Regions from separate parts of the Streptomyces sp. NPDC052301 genome, predicted to be linked through region 1. Evidence: riboswitches for the same ligand, from Rfam matches in the RefSeq annotation. Region 1 holds a riboswitch; the other holds the start of a gene.
What was found. Region 1 has a riboswitch for thiamine pyrophosphate ahead of thiO (glycine oxidase ThiO). Riboswitches for the same ligand answer to the same signal wherever they lie in the genome.
Positions count from the first base shown of each region.

Region 2: linked by a shared signal. The riboswitch ahead of thiC (phosphomethylpyrimidine synthase ThiC) and the one ahead of thiO (glycine oxidase ThiO) in region 1 are both predicted to bind thiamine pyrophosphate.

Region 1 covers NZ_JBIUBE010000004.1:366,945-370,143, forward strand. Annotated here, with positions in the region: gene ACIHEJ_RS12655 (thiazole synthase) at 1-509, opposite strand, end outside; gene thiS (sulfur carrier protein ThiS) at 513-713, opposite strand; gene thiO (glycine oxidase ThiO) at 728-1,888, opposite strand; TPP riboswitch at 1,886-1,997, opposite strand; gene ACIHEJ_RS12670 (hypothetical protein) at 2,051-2,401, shown strand; gene ACIHEJ_RS12675 (NAD(P)/FAD-dependent oxidoreductase) at 2,434-3,199, shown strand, end outside.
Region 2 covers NZ_JBIUBE010000011.1:201,473-204,671, reverse strand. Annotated here, with positions in the region: gene ACIHEJ_RS28820 (hypothetical protein) at 1-31, shown strand, start outside; gene thiC (phosphomethylpyrimidine synthase ThiC) at 155-1,939, opposite strand; TPP riboswitch at 1,932-2,109, opposite strand; gene ACIHEJ_RS28810 (YibE/F family protein) at 2,191-3,199, shown strand, end outside.

The DNA of each region.
Region 1 (3,199 bases):
AAGTTGTGCGGGTTGCGGATCCCGAGCCCCGACCCGATCGGCGAGCCCAGCGGCATCACGGCCGCACACCCGACGTCCTCCAGCTTCCGCGCGAGCACGGGATCGTCGTTGGTGTACGGCAGCACCGTGAACCCGTCGTCCACCAGCGTCTCGGCCGCCTCCAGCAGTTCCACCGGGTCCGGCAGCAGCGTCCGCTCGTCGGCGATGACCTCCAGCTTGATCAGGTCCGTGCCCAGCGCCTCCCGGGCCAGCCGGGCGGTCAGCACGGCCTCCCCGGCGGTGAAGCAGCCCGCCGTGTTCGGCAGCACCCGGATGCCCAGCCTCTGCAGCACCGACAGCACCGAGCCGTGCACGGACGGGTCGACCCGGCGCATCGCGACCGTGGTCAGCTCCGTACCGGAGGCGAGCAGCGCCCGCTCCAGCACCTCCAGGCTGGGCGCACCGCCCGTGCCCATGATCAGCCGGGACGAGAAGGTCGTACCCCCCAGCTCCAGGGAATCGTCGGCCATGGCTCAGCCTCCTTGCACGGCGGTGAGGACTTCGACGCGATCACCCTCCGCGAGCGCGGTGGACGCCCACCGCGCACGCGGGACCACGGTCTCGTTGACGGCCGCGGCCACCCCGGAGGGCGCCGGGGTCAGGGTCGTCACGAGCGCGTCGAGAGCGGTGCCCGGGGTGATCTCCCGGCGCTCCCCGTTGACGGAGATCGAGATGGTGACGGACATGCTCATGCGGACTGCTCCAGAAGTACGGCGCCGAAGCGCTGCGGCGTGAACGGACGGGCCTCCTCCGGCAGCGCACCGCCGGCCAGCACCTCCGCCATGACGTCCCCGGTGACGGGCGTGAGCAGCACCCCGTTGCGGTAGTGCCCGGTGGCCAGCAGCAGCCCGGCCAGGCCGGACGGACCCAGCAGCGGCGCGTTGTCGGGGGAGCCGGGGCGCAGCCCGGCCCGGGTCTCGGTGAGCGGCAGCTCGGTGATGCCCGGCACCAGCTCATGGGCGTCGCGCAGCAGCTCGTACACGCCGCCCGCGGTGACCGTCGTGTCCCAGCCCAGCTCCTCGCTGGTGGCGCCGACGACCAGCTCGCCGTTCTCCCGCGGCACCAGATAGACCTGGCTGCCGCGGACCACGGCCCGCACCGTCCGGCTCAGGAACGGCGCGAACCGGTTCGGCACCGTCAGCCGCAGCACCTGCCCCTTGACCGGCCGCACCGGCGGCAGCAGGGCCTCGGGCACACCCGCGAGCCGCCCGCTCATGCTGCCGGCCGCGAGCACCACCTGCCCGGCGCGCAGCTCGGTGCCGTCCGCCGTGGTCACCCCGGCGGCCCGGCCCGCCACCACGTCCAGCCGCTCGGCCCACGCCCGGTGGAACACCACTCCGGTCCGCTCGCACGCGGCCACCAGGGCCGCCGCCAGCCGGCGCGGGTCGATCTGGTGGTCGCCGTCGGCCCGCAGCCCACCGCGCACCCCGGGCGCCAGCATCGGCTCCAGCCGCCGGCACTCCCGTCCCGACAACCACTCGGAGTCGAGCCCGCAGCGCTGCTGCAGGGCGTGCAGTTCGCGCAGGTGGGCGCGGTCGTCGGCGTCGAGCGCGACCGCGAGGGTGCCGCTGCGGCGATAGCCGAGGTCGTGTCCGGTCAGCTCGGTCAGCTCGGCCGCGAAGTCCGGATAGCGGCGGGCGGACTCCAGGTTCAGGGCGAGCAGCCGCTCCTCGCCGTAGTGCAGTTCGGAGACCGGGGCCAGCATCCCCGCCGCGACCCGGGCGGCCCCGCCCCCGGGATCGGGGTCCACCACGGCCGTGGCGAGCCCGCGCTGCGCGGCGCGCCAGGCCGTGACCAGGCCGATGATTCCGCCCCCGATGACGAGGACGTCGGGCGTACGTGACGGCATGGGCGTCCAGCCCCTCCCTTCGCCGGCATGACCCGGATCAGGTTCGTACGGTCGGAGGCCGCCAGCCTCCCTCTCAGCCCGGTGCGTCCGGGCTCCCGCGAGTGCTTGTACGGTGGCCACCCTAGCTCGCCCCGCTCATCACCCGTAAGGGAGCCCCTCGCCGTGACCCGCTCGCTGGACGGACTGATCCTCGCCCCCGTGGCGGACCAAGCCCCAGGTCAGGTGGGTACCGGCACCCGGTTCGCGTACCACGAGAAGGACGGCGCGATCTGGGCCGAGTACGCGGGCGGCGACGTCGTACGCGGCCATCTGGTCGGCACGCGCGCGGGGGACCGGCTCGACTTCCGGTACGTGCAGCTGAGGACCGACGGCACGACGGCCTCCGGGCACTGCCTGTCGACGGTCGTCGAGCTGCCCGACGGTCGCGTGCGACTCGAGGAGGACTGGCAGTGGGAGTCGGGGCCCGGTAGCGGGACGAGCGTTGTGGAACAGGTCACCGAGCACGCCCCCTGACTGACTGTCCGTCACGTGTCTATGGTGATCGGGTGAGCGAGCAGACAGCGGAACAGGGCACGTCACAGGCGCGGCGCGCGGTCGTCGTCGGCGCGGGCATGGCCGGGGTGCAGACCGCGGTCGCCCTGCGGGAACAGGGCTTCACCGGCCCCGTCACCATCATCGGCGCCGAGCCGCACCAGCCGTACGACCGGCCGCCGCTGTCGAAGGCCGTCCTGCTCGGCAAGGCCGAGGACTCCGCCTTCGAGGTCGACTTCGAGTCGCTCGGCGTCGAGCTGCGGCTCGGCTGCGAGGTGCTGGGCGTACGCCCAGCCGCGCACGAGCTGGACACCGAGGCGGGACCGGTGCCGTACGACGTGCTGGTCCTCGCCACCGGCGCCGAACCCGTCACGCTGCCCGGCACCGAGGGCGTGCCCGGCGTGCATCTGCTGCGTACCCTGGACGACGCCGAGCGGCTGCGGCCGGTGCTCGCCCGGCAGCACGACGTCGTGGTCGTCGGCGCCGGCTGGATCGGCGCCGAGTTCGCCACCGCCGCGCGCGAGGCCGGCTGCGCGGTGACCGTCGTGGAGGCCACCGACCGGCCGCTCGCCGGCGCCCTGCCCGCCGAGGTCGCCGCCCCCATGGCCGCCTGGTACGCGGACGCCGGCGCCGATCTCCGCACCCACGCGCGTGTGGAACGCGTCGATCCCGGTGCGGTGGTGCTCGACGACGGCACCCGGCTGCCCGCGGGCGCGGTGGTCGTCGGCATCGGCGCCCGCCCCGCCACCGCCTGGCTGGCCGGCTCCGGCATCGCGCTGG
Region 2 (3,199 bases), on a different contig from region 1:
CTTCGGCGGCCCGGAGCACCAGCCCGAGTGACGGCTAGTGCCCCGGTGCGGCATGAGCCCCGGCCGGGCGTGCCACACGACCGGCCGACCTGGCCCGCGCTTCCCGTCGTGCCGTCGCGCCGACTGGAAGACGCGGACCGTTTACGCCCGGACCTCAGTCCGTGATCGGCAGGTAGACCCGGTTCCCCGCCTCGGCGAACTCCTTCGACTTCTGGGCCATGCCCGCCTCGATGTCGGACCGGCTGCCACCGTGCTCGCGGCGGATGTCCTGCGAGATCTTCATGCTGCAGAACTTCGGACCGCACATGGAGCAGAAATGAGCCGTCTTGGCGGGCTCCGCCGGGAGCGTCTCGTCGTGGAACTCGCGTGCCGTGTCCGGGTCGAGGGCGAGGTTGAACTGATCCTCCCACCGGAACTCGAAGCGGGCGTCGGACAGTGCGTCGTCCCACTCCTGGGCACCCGGGTGTCCCTTGGCGAGGTCGGCTGCGTGCGCCGCGATCTTGTAGGTGATGACGCCGGTCTTGACGTCGTCCCGGTTGGGCAGGCCCAGGTGCTCCTTGGGCGTGACGTAGCAGAGCATCGCCGTGCCCCACCAGGCGATCATCGCCGCGCCGATGCCGGAGGTGATGTGGTCGTACGCCGGCGCGATGTCCGTGGTCAGCGGGCCGAGCGTATAGAACGGAGCCTCATCGCAGATCTCCTGCTGAAGGTCGATGTTCTCCTTGATCTTGTGCATCGGGACGTGGCCCGGGCCCTCGATCATGGTCTGTACGTTGAAACGCTTGGCGATGCGGTTGAGTTCCCCGAGCGTCCTCAACTCCGCGAACTGAGCCTCGTCGTTGGCGTCCGCGATCGAGCCGGGCCTGAGGCCGTCACCGAGCGAGTAGGTGACGTCATAGGCGGCGAGGATCTCGCAGAGCTCCTCGAAGTTCTCGTACAGGAACGATTCCTTGTGGTGCGCCAGGCACCATGCGGCCATGATCGAGCCACCGCGCGAGACGATGCCGGTCTTGCGGTTGGCGGTGAGCGGCACGTACGGCAGCCGGACGCCCGCATGGACGGTCATGTAGTCCACGCCCTGCTCGGCCTGCTCGATGACGGTGTCCTTGTAGATCTCCCAGGTCAGTTCCTCGGCCTTGCCGTCGACCTTCTCCAGGGCCTGGTAGAGCGGCACCGTGCCGATGGGGACGGGGGAGTTCCGCAGCACCCACTCACGGGTGGTGTGGATGTTGCGGCCGGTGGAGAGGTCCATGACCGTGTCGGCGCCCCAGCGGGTCGCCCAGGTCATCTTCTCGACCTCCTCCTCGATGGAGGAGGTCACCGCGGAGTTGCCGATGTTGGCGTTCACCTTCACCAGAAACCGCTTGCCGATGATCATCGGCTCGATCTCCGGGTGGTTGACGTTGGCCGGCAGTACGGCCCGGCCCGCCGCGATCTCGTCGCGGACCACCTCGGGAGAGACGTTCTCCCGGACGGCCACGTACTCCATCTCCGGCGTGATCTCACCTCGGCGGGCGTACGCGAGCTGCGTCACCGCCTGGCCGTCACGGCCCCGGCGCGGCTGGCGCGGCCGTCCGGGGAAGACCGCGTCCAGATTCCGCAGGCCGCCGCGCGGCGAGGTGTGCTTGATCCCGTCGTCCTCGGGACGGACGGGACGGCCCGCGTACTCCTCGGTGTCGCCACGGGCGATGATCCAGTTATCCCGCAGCGGTGGCAGACCCCTGCGGACGTCGGTGTCAACGAGCGGATCGGTGTACGGGCCCGACGTGTCGTACAGCGTGACCGACTGCCCGTTGGTGAGGTGCACCTGACGGACCGGCACGCGCAGGTCGGGGCGCGATCCCTCGACATACGCCTTGTGCCAGCCGATGGACTTCCCGGCCTCCTGGGACGTGTCGTCCTGAACAGAGGCAGGCGTGCGTGCGTCCTTGTTGGTCATCAGACCTACTCCCTACGCCGGCATTACCCGGTAACAGGTTCGGCGGTCGACGCAGCGGTTTCCGTCGTTCGATGTTGTGCGTGGACCCTCGCTGGTTCCACGTGAAACATCGCTTCTACGGAGGTCAGCGCCCTCTCAGCCCGGTGCTCCGAGCTCCCGCGTGTGCAAAGGTGCCTCCACGCTAGCGTCATGTGTGGCGCGGTGAACAGTGGGCCCCCTGCCGTTGTTGCGATGATCTGGCGGTGACCAGGATGGAGCAGTACCCGTACCAGCCTCCCGAACCGCGCCATCGGGAAGGCTCAGCGCGGGACGAAAGCGACGCGCAGACGTCCGGGCACGCGCAGACGTCCGGGCACGGGCATGCGCACGGCCACAGCCACAGCCATGGGCCCGCAGCGCCCGTCTCCCGGCACCTGCGCAAGGTGATCGCCGCAATCCTGGTCCCGTTCACCGTGGCGGTGGTGGCCGGTCTGATGGTGCTGTGGCCCGGGGGAGCGCCCTCGCACAAGCGCACCGGCGTCGGCTTCGACCGGCAGACACAACAGGCCACGGTGACCAGGGTGGTGGAGGTGAGCTGCAAGTCGGTGAACGCCTCCGGTGGCACCTCGACCGGTGACACCTCCACCGCCGAGGGCACCTCGGCGGGGCAACAGGCCGACGGCACCTGCAGGAAGGCGACCGTCCGGGTCGACACCGGCAAGGACCAGGGCCGTACGTTCACCGAGATCGTGCAACCCGACCAGTCCCGGCAGTTGCACCAGGGTGAGAAGGTCGTGGTCGCCTACGAGCCCTCGGCGCCCAAGGACCTCCAGTACGCGGTGACCGATGTGAACCGGAAGTTCCCCATGGCGCTGCTCGCCGGGATCTTCGCGGTCGCCGTCGTCGTGGTGGGCAGGATGCGCGGTGTCATGGCACTCGTGGCACTGGCCGTGAGCTTCCTGGTGCTGACCCTGTTCATCCTGCCGGCGATCCTGCAGGGCTCGAACCCGCTTCTCGTGGCGGTGGTCGGATCGAGCGCCATCATGCTGATCGCGTTGTACATGTGCCACGGCCTGTCGGCCCGTACGTCGGTGGCGGTGCTCGGCACGCTGATCTCGCTGTCTCTGATCGGCGTGCTCGGCTCCCGGTTCATCGGCTGGGCCGCGCTGACCGGCAACACGGACGACAACACCGGGCTGATCCACGGCCTGTATCCGTCGATCGACATGAGCGGTCTGCTGCTGGCCGGCGTCATCATCGGTTCGCTCGGCGTCCTGGACG